3 regions of the Planococcus sp. 1R117A genome follow, and region 1 is predicted to be linked to each of the others. Evidence: predicted binding sites of a transcription regulator. Region 1 holds the regulator's gene; each other region holds the start of a gene.
The links. Region 1 encodes LexA, which represses DNA repair genes until DNA is damaged. Its sites were predicted from a motif close to CGAACATATGTTCG; they were not measured.
Positions count from the first base shown of each region.

Region 1 (4,192 bases):
TTCTTCTATCGACAGTCCTGCTCTTTTGGATTTACGTGATAATTCATTAATTCGATTTAATTTATCGGGTGATAACATCAAATCCCACCTTTCTACTTACATATCGTACAAAAGAAGATGGGTTTCTGCAATATATTAGCCCTGTTTCATCTGTTCAAATTCTTTATAGCGGCGATGGACAGTCGCTTTGCTCGCCTGGTAGCCGAATCCCTGCAAAGTAACTGCAATCTCATGGAATGTCAGTCCGTTTTCTTTCAGGCTTACGATTTGGTCGATTGGCAAATCAAGGCGCTCCCGTCCTTCCGGATTGCCTTTCCCTTTCAAATTCTTTTCGGGTTTATAGCCGTTTTCAACTGCACGTTTCATGCCTCGTTTAATTTTGGCGTTATGTATTTTCCGCTGGTATTCTTCGACGATCGCTAAAATTTCCAGCACCATATCATCCATATCATTCAAGGCAATCGGTCCTTGGTCAGATAAAGTGTAGACTTCAACGCCGTATTTTTTCATGACATGCAAAAGAGCGATGCGGGCATGCCCTCGTCCAAGACGGGTTTCATCCTGGATAAAAACAGCATCTATTTTTTCGGTCTTTATGCAGTTCAACATTTCCAATAAGCCTTCACGGTCCATTTCATAGCCGCTATGCTGATCGAAAAATATTTGATCGACGATATATCCTTGTTCAAATGCAAATTTCAGCAGCTCTTCTTCTTGCCTTTCGAGCGAAGTTTCCTGTGTATCTTTCGTGGTGCTGACCCGGCAATAAATTAACGCAGTTTTTTTCATTCTGCGTCACCTGCCAGCTTGATGGTTTCATCAGGGGTGTATTTGAGTTGGTCGCTGGGAATCTTGAGTGATTGGCCCGCAACGATTTTAGCAGTAGTTAATCCGTTTTCCTTCATAATTTCATCAATCCATTGCTGATGAGGGGTGTCTCCACTGAATGCTTCCGCTAAAGTCCACAAAGTATCGCCTTCTTCAATTTGAACATGGCTCATTTGTGTTTTCTCATTGTTATGGATGATTACCGAAAAAATTGAAAATACAAGTATAAGGGTAAATAATGCTGTAAAATAAGAGTTTTTTTGAATGATTGTCATATGAACCGCCTCCTAGGAATGTGTGTTCGGAATGTATGTTCTTATATTAATGCGAACAGGTGTTTTTGTCAACAAAGAAATTCGAACCTATGTTTGCATTTCATATCCCAAGTTGGTATACTATGGGTAGAAAAACATACTGAACAACTAAAAAGAGGTGAAACTGTTGAAAAAAGTATCGAAACGCCAAGAAGATATTTTGACATTCATAAAAGATGAAGTTCGTGCTAAAGGTTATCCGCCTTCCGTTCGTGAAATCGGAGAAGCAGTTGGCCTGGCCTCCAGTTCGACTGTCCACGGCCATCTGGCCCGTTTGGAAAGCAAAGGATTGATCCGCCGAGACCCAACTAAACCAAGAGCAATTGAAATTATAAGCACAGAAGATGCGTTAATTGAAAGAAACCCCGTGTTGCATGTTCCGTTAATTGGTAAAGTTACTGCAGGGGTGCCGATTACTGCCATTGAAAATGTTGAAGAATACTTCCCGCTTCCTCAATCCTACGGTACTGAAGATGACCATATTTTCATGCTTGAAATTATGGGTGAAAGTATGATTGAAGCAGGTATTTTGAACGGAGATTACGTGGTAGTGAGACAGCAGCAGACAGCTAACAATGGAGATATTGTAGTTGCCATGACCGCTGATGACGAAGCAACAGTGAAACGCTTTTTCAAAGAAGATAATTATTTCCGCTTACAGCCTGAAAATTCCTCGATGAATCCGATCATCGTCGATCAAGTCTCTATTTTAGGCAAAGTGGTTGGCGTTTATCGCCAAATCCTTTAATTAAAACGCTGAGAAAAAATTCTCAGCGTTTTTTCTATGAATGAACCTCTTTTTCCACTTTTATTTTTCACAGGAAAACGCCAGCATAATAGGAATTCTTTTGCGCCGCTGGTACTCTTCCTCATTCCTGAAATTTTCCCGTTTCGGTTCGCCTTCACGCAGCGAGACCACATTAAAGCCTGCCTCTGTGAGAGAGCTAAAATATTGCTCGGTGGTCCGGTGATGCTTTACGACGATTTTATCAATCCACGGCTCTTTTCGTTCGCCTGTGTTAAAATAATCATCCACAATCCAATTGCCTTTTCGTTCGCCTTCTTTTTTGCTGATAAAAGAAGAAGTTGTCAGTGGGTGCTGCACGCTAAAGACAAACTTGCCATTTTCTTTTAAGGATTGATGCACTTTTATAAACAGCTCTTTTATATCAGCAACATAATGAATGGCAAAGCGGGAAGTCACGAGATCAAATTTATTCGGAGAAAACGCATAAGTTTCCATCGCTTCTTGGAGAATGCTGCTATTGGTGCCTTTCAGGTTATTTTTCGCCATTGTAGCCATCTGCGCAGAACCTTCGACACCCGTATAACTCTTTGCTCCAGCCGTATGCAGCTCTTTCCCAAAGCTGCCATCTCCGCATCCCAAGTCCAGTATGTTTTTCCCTTCTAGCTCTCCCAGCAGTTCCATGATCATCGGTTTTTCAATCGCATTATTCGGGCTTTCTTCCCGGCTTCTCCTTTGTAGATACTGATTTAAAAAATCTTTCTGATCATACGCACTAGCGCCTTTGAATTCCACTTTTCTTCATCCCCTTGTCTGAAAGCTCCCTTATTTTTAGGTATAAAAAAAGCATTCGCTGCGAGAGCGATGCTTGTTTTATCAAGATGCGTTGACTACGATATATTTGACAAGATTAATGGTGATGCGATAGATTTTCCCGCTTGCTTCATCTATTACATCGTAAGTTCCGTTTGAAGGAATTTTACCTAAAGCAGCTTCTTTATCTGTTGCCTGTACAGATAGGACAATTGTATTCCCCTGGTCAAAATAGAATTCTACTTGAAATGTTTTCATTCACTGACCTCCTCTGTATACTTTCTCCAGTTTACCATAGATAGCGTTTATTGTTTTCCGTAGATCTCTTTATAGGCGATGACTTTCAATGCCAGCATCTCTTCTTCCGTCAGGTTCTGTTCCAGTTTTTGAATGGCTTCCTGATGAGACATGGTTCCATTTTCGACACCACTCTTAATATTGTTCAATTCCGTCAGCCCAACTTTTTGGATCAATACCCGTGTTGCCTGTCCGGTTGAGTTGAATGGCAAGGAACTTTCGTCAGCCACCTTTGCTTCTTCGATGTAACCTGACAATTCAGGATCATCTTCCACATACGACTGTATATTTTCCATTTGCCCGCTGGTGTCCAGTTTTTCTGTTGCTTCGTCTACAATTTTTTCTGAAGCCATATTAGTGCCGAAATAATACACACCAATCGCTCCAAGGAATAATACGATAAGCAGTACAATTAAAACCTTAAGTATCTTCATCCAGGGTTCCTCCAATTTCGTTCTCGTCATTAAGACGTCCGCCATCCAAGAAAGTTACTTTTTTAGGCAAGACAATACCCCGAACCCGAATTCTTTTCTTGAAAAGGATCCGGCTTCAGGGTGTTGTTAAAACTTAATTATTTTTGTTCTCCAGTTTCCGCTGTTCTGCTATCCACCAATCAATATGGCTTAAATCAAAAAAAATCGTATCGCCATAAGACTGGTTATGCGGAATCTTCCGTTGGGCCATGTATTCTTGCACCCGCTCTTCAGTCATCGGATAATCCGCTGCTTCGAGGTACCTCAGTAAACTCTTTACTCCTTGTACCTTTTTCATTTAATCACCCCCACAAAATTCTCTTGGCAGCGTTTGCCATAGAAAATTCAGTACGAATTATTAAATAGAGGTAAAGGCTATCTAGTTTATATATACCCTTATTTCAGGAAAATAATCTTTTCCCGTTCAAGAGCTTTTCCCAATCAACATAAAATTCTTTGGCATCTTTCTTAACCGCCTCTTCTAGAAGTGGTGACCGGCTCTGTATAATCTTTAACTTTCACCAATTTAACGTCTGCTTTATTAAAAATATTCAGTTCTCCAAAAACGTCCTCATACTGGACGATGCTTTCAGAAAGAGCCATGGTGGCCACACCTTCTCTTGACTCCGCTTCTACCGTTCTTTCTACAGTAAGGCCTTTTTCCAAAAAGTACTGGATGACGAATTTCTTCACACTCTCACCTCCTCCTTTAAAATTTCTTC
Region 1 is NZ_JBPRLO010000003.1:242,678-246,869, forward strand. It holds gene ACSFXN_RS10985 (DUF896 domain-containing protein) at 1-78, opposite strand, end outside; gene ACSFXN_RS10990 (YneB family resolvase-like protein) at 136-789, opposite strand; gene yneA (cell division suppressor protein YneA) at 786-1,103, opposite strand; gene lexA (transcriptional repressor LexA) at 1,270-1,890, shown strand; gene ACSFXN_RS11005 (class I SAM-dependent DNA methyltransferase) at 1,951-2,682, opposite strand; gene ACSFXN_RS11010 (hypothetical protein) at 2,764-2,958, opposite strand; gene ACSFXN_RS11015 (hypothetical protein) at 3,006-3,431, opposite strand; gene ACSFXN_RS11020 (hypothetical protein) at 3,565-3,768, opposite strand; gene ACSFXN_RS11025 (hypothetical protein) at 3,939-4,163, opposite strand.

Region 2 (4,192 bases), on a different contig from region 1:
CTTGCCAACGCCTTTTGACACTTTATACAGCGGCGGAAGGGCGATAAACACTTTGCCGCCTTCGATCAGCGGTTTCATGTAACGGTAAAAGAACGTCAGCAGCAGCACTTGAATATGCGCGCCGTCCGTATCAGCATCGGTCATGATGATGATTTTGTTATAGGCAATGTCGTCAATGGAAAAATCAGACGAGACGCCGCCGCCGATTGCGTGGATGATTGTCGAGATTTCCTCATTTTTCATGATGTCTTCCAGCTTCGCTTTTTCGGTATTGACGACTTTCCCGCGGAGCGGCAAAATCGCCTGGAATGTCCGGTCGCGGCCTTGCTTCGCCGAACCGCCGGCTGAGTCTCCCTCGACCAGGTACAATTCGTTTTTCGAAGCGTTCCGGGACTGTGCGGGCGTCAATTTGCCGGACAACAAGACGTCGGATTTTTTGCGTTTCTTGCCATTCCGTGCATCTTCCCGGGCTTTCCGGGCGGCCAAGCGTGCCTGGGACGCGCGGATCGCTTTGCGGACAAGCGATGCGCTGAGGTCCGCATTTTCTTCCATAAAGTACATCAATTGCTGGGAAACGATCGAATCGACGATGCTTCTCGCTTCACTGGTGCCCAGCTTGCTTTTCGTCTGGCCTTCAAACTGCAACAGCCCTTCCGGAATCCGGACCGAGATGATCGCAGCCAATCCTTCGCGGATATCAGAGCCTTCCAGGTTTTTGTCTTTGTCTTTCAATAAATTGATTTTTCGTGCGTAATCGTTGAAGACGCGCGTCATGGCAGCTTTTGCGCCGGTTTCATGCGTCCCGCCGTCACGGGTGCGGACGTTATTGACGAACGACAAAATCGTCTCGGAATAGCCGTCATTGAATTGGAACGCGAATTCCACTTCCATTTCGTCTTGCTGGCCTTCGATATAGGCCACCGGATGCAAGACATCTTTTTCTTCGTTCAAATAAGCGGCAAACGCTTCAATGCCCGTTTCAAAAAAGAACGTTTCTTCCGTATCGGTCCGTTTGTCGATCAATTCGATTTTCAAGCCTTTTAACAGGAATGCGGACTCCCGCAACCGTTCGCTGAGCGTCTCGTAATTGTATTTGGTGGTCGAGAAAATCGTCTCATCCGGCAGGAACTGGATGATGGTGCCGCTTTCTTTTGTCGAGCCGATTTCTTCCAGTGTCGTAACCGGCTTGCCGCCATTTTCAAAGCGCTGGCGGTACTTTTTGCCGTCGCGGAAAATGGTCACTTCCAGGAATTTCGACAAGGCGTTGACCACAGAAGCGCCGACTCCGTGAAGCCCGCCGCTGGTCTTGTAGCCGCCTTGGCCGAACTTGCCGCCGGCATGAAGCACCGTCAAGATGACTTCAGGCGTCGGTTTGCCGCTGCGGTGCATTCCTGTAGGCATGCCGCGGCCGTAATCCCGCACGCTTATGCTGTTGTTTTCATGGATTGTGACCGTAATCCGGTCCCCGAATCCGGCGAGCGCTTCATCGACGGAGTTATCGACAATTTCATACACCAAGTGGTGAAGCCCTCTGGTATCTGTTGAGCCAATATACATACCCGGGCGTTTTCTAACGGCATCTAGGCCTTCGAGTACTTGGATCGCTTCTTCGTTGTATGCCGTGCTTTTTGTTTTAGCCATTAAGTTCCCTCCAACAAACATCTGTTCGTACTTTCTTCTTCTTTTAATCGTATCGGTAACGGGCCAATCTGTCAATAATCATAGAAAAAGAGCGCTGGGCGCCCTTTATACCGCAATCGGTCTTATTTGAGGATGGCGTGTTCCACTTTGATGCAGCGGTCCATGATGACCGTGTATCCTGCTTCGCTCAAGTCCTTAAACACATTTTCATCCACGACATTCAATTGCGTCCAGAATACCGGACAATCGAGTTGAATGAATTCTTTCGCCAGTTCCGGCAGAAATTCGCTGCGTCTGAAGACATTGACGATATCGACGGGATGCGGGATGTCAGTCAGTGATGCATAGCTCTTCTCGCCTAATACTTCATCAGCTGCAGGGTTTACGGGGATAATGCGGTAGCCGGCTTTTTGCATGGCTTCAGATACCATATAGGAAGTCCGGTTCGGATTGGGGCTTAACCCCACGACTGCGATTGTTTTTGCAGAATCAAGGATTTTTTTAATTTCTTCACGGCTTGGATTGTTCACGGGAATCACCTGTCCTTTTTATTCTATCATACATGATTTCCTTTCGGATGGTGAACAAACAGACACATATTGTCCAAAGAACTCGCTTCGTGTTAAACTGATAACATAAATAGAATGGTTCAAAGGAGTTCAAAATGGATACATTTCTTCCAGTACTTTTAGCTTATTTGCTTGGCTCAATTCCTTCCGCTTTGTGGATCGGGAAAATCTTTTACAAAACGGACATCCGGACAAAAGGAAGCGGCAACCTGGGCGCCACCAACACGTTCCGGACATTGGGCGCCAAAGCCGGAATCGTCGTAACCGTACTGGATATATTGAAAGGAACAGCCGCGACATTGATTCCGCTTTATATGGAGACCAATATCCATCCCTTGGTTTTCGGTGTCATTGCCGTAGTCGGCCACATGTTCCCGGTTTTCGCGAAATTCAAAGGCGGCAAAGCGGTGGCCACGTCCGGCGGCATTCTGCTCGGTTATCAATGGCCCCTCTTTCTAGTGGCGGTGGCGGTGCTTCTCATCACGTTGAAAATCACCAAGATGGTGTCGCTTTCTTCCATCATTTTAGCAGTGGTCGCTGTTATTTATACCACAATATATGCCATTTATACAGGAGATTATCTGTTCCTGGCGGTCATTGTCATTTTGGCGACATTCATCATTTACCGCCACCGCGCCAACATTTCGCGGATCAAAGCAGGCACGGAACCAAAAATCAAATGGTAATGTTCAAAGAAAGGGCGTGCATGGAGTGAAGATCAAAATCAGTCAAGATGCATTCAAGTGGTTTCAAGAAGAAATGGAAGTCACTGCTGGAGAAGCGGTCCGTTTTTACGTTCGCTACGGCGGCTCAAGCCAGCTTCAGCCGGGGTTCTCTCTCGGCGTCACGAAAGACGAGCCAGCAGAAGCGGCAGCCGCAGTTGAACAAGATGAAGTCACTTATTATGTCGAGCAAAGTGATGCCTGGTTTTTTGATGGCCACGATTTGCATGTCACGGTGAACGATGATTTGCAGGAACTGGATTATTCCTACGAGAAAGAAAGTGCCTGAAAACCTGGCAGCTTCATACCAAGATCGGCCTGCACTGCTTCGGCAGTGTTTTTTTGTCCAGTCAATGCCTCAATCCATTAAAGAGTGCCAGGAAAACGCGGATACTTACCGGGAGAAGCTTGCACGGCCCCTGTCAGCCAAGCTTGGCTTTATCACCGTTCCGCCCGTTAATGACAGCTACATGAATAGGCGAAACTCATAAACTTTTTTTGAAAGAAGGTAGTCTGTATGCGGATTCCTCAAAAAGAATTCACGGATGAATTGAAAAGGCAGATTGAATACACCGAAACGGAGTTGCAGCTTTATCTCGAAAAATGGCTTCTCCGCTACCAGCCGGCCTTCTTGCAGAACTATATGGTGCTCGACGGCGGAGTTGACAAAGAAGGCACCGATCCCTTTCAGCCGGATTACCGTTCTTCTCTTGTCATCAGCATCAGTGATGAAAACGAAGAGTTGATCGATTTGCAAACCATCCCGATCTGGACGTGTGAACGCTATTTTTTCGGTTTTCCAGTTGCCCAAAACTTCCCGCTCAGCCAAGGCATAGGAGAGCTGCTGGATGAATCATTGGAAGACATCCAAGCGGAATTGCAGGAGTATATTGAGAATTTCCTTGAATCGTGAGGCAATTGATTGCCGGCACATCTTTCCTTATCCAGCTTCACAGAAAAAACTGCCGGCAAGAATGAATCCGCCGGCAGTTTTTTTATTGAAAGGGTCTTTATGGTCACTGGAAGCGGTTCAATTGCTCCATCATGCCTTCAGCAGATAAAATCCGGCGCTGATGGTCGCCAAACAGGTCAAAATGAGGATAGTCGCCGCGCAAGTCCATCCACTCGGCCTTCAATCCGTACTGCTTCCCCCACTGCTCCAACTTTTCCAAATCGCTGCAGCCCACTTTCGTGACCGTCGAACAGCCTGGAAAGCGGTCGTCAATCCAGTAATGCGTGAGAAACGCGATATTTCCGGCT
Region 2 is NZ_JBPRLO010000002.1:430,821-435,012, forward strand. It holds gene parE (DNA topoisomerase IV subunit B) at 1-1,641, opposite strand, end outside; gene ACSFXN_RS07570 (CoA-binding protein) at 1,764-2,171, opposite strand; gene plsY (glycerol-3-phosphate 1-O-acyltransferase PlsY) at 2,306-2,896, shown strand; gene ACSFXN_RS07580 (HesB/YadR/YfhF family protein) at 2,922-3,221, shown strand; gene ACSFXN_RS07585 (hypothetical protein) at 3,450-3,845, shown strand; gene ACSFXN_RS07590 (hypothetical protein) at 3,949-4,192, opposite strand, start outside.
Region 2: the regulator LexA is predicted to act here: its motif matches at 1,656-1,669, upstream of parE (DNA topoisomerase IV subunit B).

Region 3 (4,192 bases), on a different contig from region 1:
GCCGCACTGCCCCGTTCTTTGGCAAAAACGGTCTGGTAGCGGTCCTGGTCTTCCAGTTTCTCGCGGATATATGGAGGCAACGGCATTTCGCCCAGTTGGTCCAGTATTTCGTAAAAGATGCCGTCATAAATCATTTTAAAATGGCGTCCGCCGTGGTCAAGAATACCCGTACATTCCGCTTTCAAAAGTCCGTCGCCGAATGAAATCACAGTGCCGACTTTGACTTTTTTCGCGGGTTTCACGAGCGTTTCCCAGACGTCTTCCTCGATCTGCTTCAATAGCAGCAATTCGATATGGGCGCCGGTTTCTTCCTTGACACCCATCAAACGCGCCGGCAAGACGCGTGTATCGTTCAATACGAGCGTATCCCCTGCATGCAGGTAGTCTTTAATGTCGCGGAAATGGCGGTGTGTGACATCGCCTGTTTCTTTATTCATCACAAGCAGCCGGCTCGACGTACGGTCAAGCAGCGGTGTTTGTGCAATCAATTCTTCCGGTAAGTGAAAATCAAAATCGTTAACGTTCATGTCTAAAAACTTCCTTTATTTAGAATCATTCCGGCATTTCCATATTGAAATGCTCATAGGCCATCTGCGTTACGACACGGCCTCTAGGGGTCCGCTGAATAAAGCCGATTTGCAGCAAATACGGTTCGTAGACGTCTTCGATCGTCGTCGACTCTTCGCCGATGCTTGCCGCAATGGTATCCAGTCCGACCGGGCCGCCGCGGAAACGCGTCATCATGCCGGTCATCAATTTATGGTCAATATGGTCAAGCCCGAGCGGATCGACTTGCAGCATCTCAAGCGCTTGGCTGGCAATGTCTTCCGTTATGGTGCCGTTGCCGCGCACTTGTGCAAAATCACGGACACGCTTCAATAAGCGGTTTGCAATACGCGGAGTCCCGCGAGACCGGCGCGCGATTTCAACAGCCGCAATCGGGTCGATTTCCGCTTCAAACAGCTTTGAACTGCGCACCACGATTTCCGTCAGCGATTCAGTATCATAATAATCGAGCCGTGCATGGACGCCGAAGCGGTCGCGCAGCGGCGCTGATAACGCACCAGCGCGCGTCGTCGCCCCGATCAATGTAAATGGCGGCAAATCGAGCCGCACCGAACGCGCGGTCGGCCCTTTGCCGACCACGATATCCAAAGAGAAATCTTCCATCGCCGGATACAGCACTTCTTCAATCGAGCGGTTCAAACGGTGGATTTCATCGATGAACAACACATCCCCCGGCTCCAGTGACGACACAATAGCCGCCAAGTCGCCCGGGCGCTCAATCGCCGGTCCGCTCGTCATTTTCACGTTGACTTCCATTTCATTGGCGATCACCGTTGCCAATGTCGTTTTACCGAGTCCGGGAGGCCCGTACAAAAGTACATGGTCCAAGCTCTCCTGGCGCATCTTTGCCGCTTCGATAAAGATTTCCAAATTATGCTTCACTTTCTGCTGGCCGATGTACTGCGCCAAAAATTGCGGCCGCAGCGACTGCTCAAAGCGCTCGTCAAATTCAGAAATCTCGCCTCCGATTACCCGTTCCTCCATGCCGTTCGCCTCCTTTTCATCAGTTTTGTTTCAATAATAATTGCAAGGCTTTTTTCATATAGCCTTCCGTATTCAAATCGAGATCTTTCAATTTCGGCTTCACTTTCGCTATTTCACGTTCAGAATAGCCAAGTGCGCCAAGCGCGAGCATCGCTTCTTCAAGCTCCACCTCGTCATGCGCCAACAAGCCATGCGCCACGTCGGTTTCGAACGGTTCGCCGAAAAACTCCGACAGCTTGCCTTTCAAATCGAGAATCATCTGGCGTGCCGTCTTTTTGCCGACGCCCGGGAATTTCACGAGATACGACTCGTCTTCCCGCTCAATCGCTTCAATGACGTGCTGCGGCTGCCCGCTTGCTAAAATCGCGAGCGCCCCTTTCGGCCCGATGCCGGATACCGAGATGAGCTTGCGGAACAATTCCCGCTGCTCAAGTGTCGGAAAACCGAACAGCAGATGTGCGTCTTCTCTTACGTGATAATGGACAAAGACTTGCAGTTCCTCTGTTCCAAATGAGTATGGATTCGGGGCAAAAATCTGCCAGCCGATCCCTTGCTGTTCCACTACTAAATATTCAGGCGTCACTCGTGTGACAACCCCTTTTATGTAATCGTACATGTACGTCGCCCCTTCAATTTAACCTATTGATTATAGCATATTTGTTCGCCTTATACGAAATAAACCCGTTTGGAAAATAGGCATGTTAAAATAGAAATAACATTTAAGAAAGCTGGGATTCCACTATGACAAAACTCTACGGCGAACAACGCCGGCAAATCCTTCTGGAAAAATTAAAATTCTCGAGTGATCCATTGACCGGCGGCGAGCTGGCGGCCTTCGCCGGCGTGTCGCGGCAAGTGATTGTCAGCGACATGACGCTCTTAAAAGCCCGCAATGAACCGATCATCGCGACGAGCCAAGGCTATCTGTATCTCCGCGAACGCGGCACCGAAACGATCAGCCGCCGCATCGCCTGCCGCCATCAGCCGGAAGAAACCGAACGTGAATTAAAAATTCTCGTTGCAGCAAGCGTCACCGTCAAAGATGTATCGGTCGAGCATCCGGTATACGGCGAATTGACAGCCGGCATCCATGTTTCAAATGAAAAAGAAGTCGAATCGTTCATGCAGCGCGTCCACGACACCGGAGCGAGTTTTTTGCTGGAGTTGACAGAAGGCACCCACCTGCACACGATTACCGCGCCAAACGTCGCAATGCTGGAAAGCGCGATAGCCGCCATGCGGGAAAACGGCTTTTTGCTGGAAGACAGCGAATAAAATATGTGAAAAAACCCTGAAACCGGATGGCGGTTTCAGGGTTTTTATTGGGTTAGAGCGTTTATGCGCGTTTGGCATTTTTTCTTTAATAAATAAGCTTTTCGCTGGCGAAAAGTTCCATAGTACTCTTAAAGAAAGCCATTCGCAGTAGCGAATGGCTTTTACGCTGTTAAGTTATTTAAATTCAAACCCTTGAATGCATGCTTTTCGCCTGCGAAAAGCGGACTTTCTATACTTAGTTTGCTGTTAAAAACTTTTATTTGCGTTTAGATTTTTTTATTTGCGCTCATTCGAATTTATTTGCGTTCAAAAAGTTTTATTTGCGTTCAGCGACTGTTTATTTGCGTTCACCATTTTTCGACACTCCTCCAGACAAAAAAATCCCGCAGCACGCATGCTGCGGAATTTCTTTACTCGCTTCGGTACGTAAAATACGAGCCCAGCGTCTTCACTTCACAGCCGATGGCGGCCAGCTCTTCGAACGCACCGCGCATCATTGTGTCGCTTTCATCTTCCAAAACGTCGATGATGAAGAAATAATTGCCGAGTCCGGTTTTCAACGGACGCGATTCGATTTTGCTTAAGTTCAGCTGTCGCCATGCAAACACAGACAGCACTTGATGAAGCACACCTGACCGGTCGTCTTTCGGCGGCGAAATCATCAAAGTCGTTTTGACTTGGCCTTCGTGATTCGCCACTTCCAGTTTATGATCGGTTTTCGACAGCACAAAAAAGCGTGTGTGGTTGAAATGGAAATCATGGATGTCCCGATGCAGAATCGTCAAACCATATTTCTGTGCCGAGAATTCATTGCCAATGGCCGCAATCGGGCGCTCCGGCAGTTCAGATACCATCTTCGCCGCCGCTGATGTTGAGCTGTATTGCTCAAGCGGTGTGTTTTTATATGTATAATATAAAAATTTATGGCTCTGTGCCAAAGCCTGCGGATGCGAATAAATCGCTTCGAATGAATCGGCATCGGCATTTTCCGGATGCACCAAAAAATGCTGCCCGATCGGCGAAAGCACTTCAGCCGTGACATATAATTGCACTTCATGGAACAGGTAATCAACCGTCAGCGAGACCGACCCTTCCAATGCATTTTCAATCGGCACGACAGCATAATCGACGCTGCCTTCCGCCACTGCTTCTATGCATTCCGGGATTGTTGCGAACGGAACTTGCTTGCCTTCCGGGAATACTCGGAGCGCCGCCAAATGAGTAAACGACGCTTCCGGCCCCAAATATGAAATACGGTTCTTAGCAGTTTGTCCAGCCATCCAACCACTCCTCTATTTATGATGATCCACTTGATACAACTTCAGCTGACTCGACAAAATCGAGTTTTTTCAACTGTTGCAGAAAA
Region 3 is NZ_JBPRLO010000002.1:618,408-622,599, forward strand. It holds gene queA (tRNA preQ1(34) S-adenosylmethionine ribosyltransferase-isomerase QueA) at 1-527, opposite strand, end outside; gene ruvB (Holliday junction branch migration DNA helicase RuvB) at 553-1,551, opposite strand; gene ruvA (Holliday junction branch migration protein RuvA) at 1,571-2,167, opposite strand; gene ACSFXN_RS08505 (transcription repressor NadR) at 2,293-2,826, shown strand; gene pheA (prephenate dehydratase) at 3,237-4,106, opposite strand; gene ACSFXN_RS08515 (ACT domain-containing protein) at 4,123-4,192, opposite strand, start outside.
Region 3: the regulator LexA is predicted to act here: its motif matches at 2,202-2,215, upstream of ruvA (Holliday junction branch migration protein RuvA).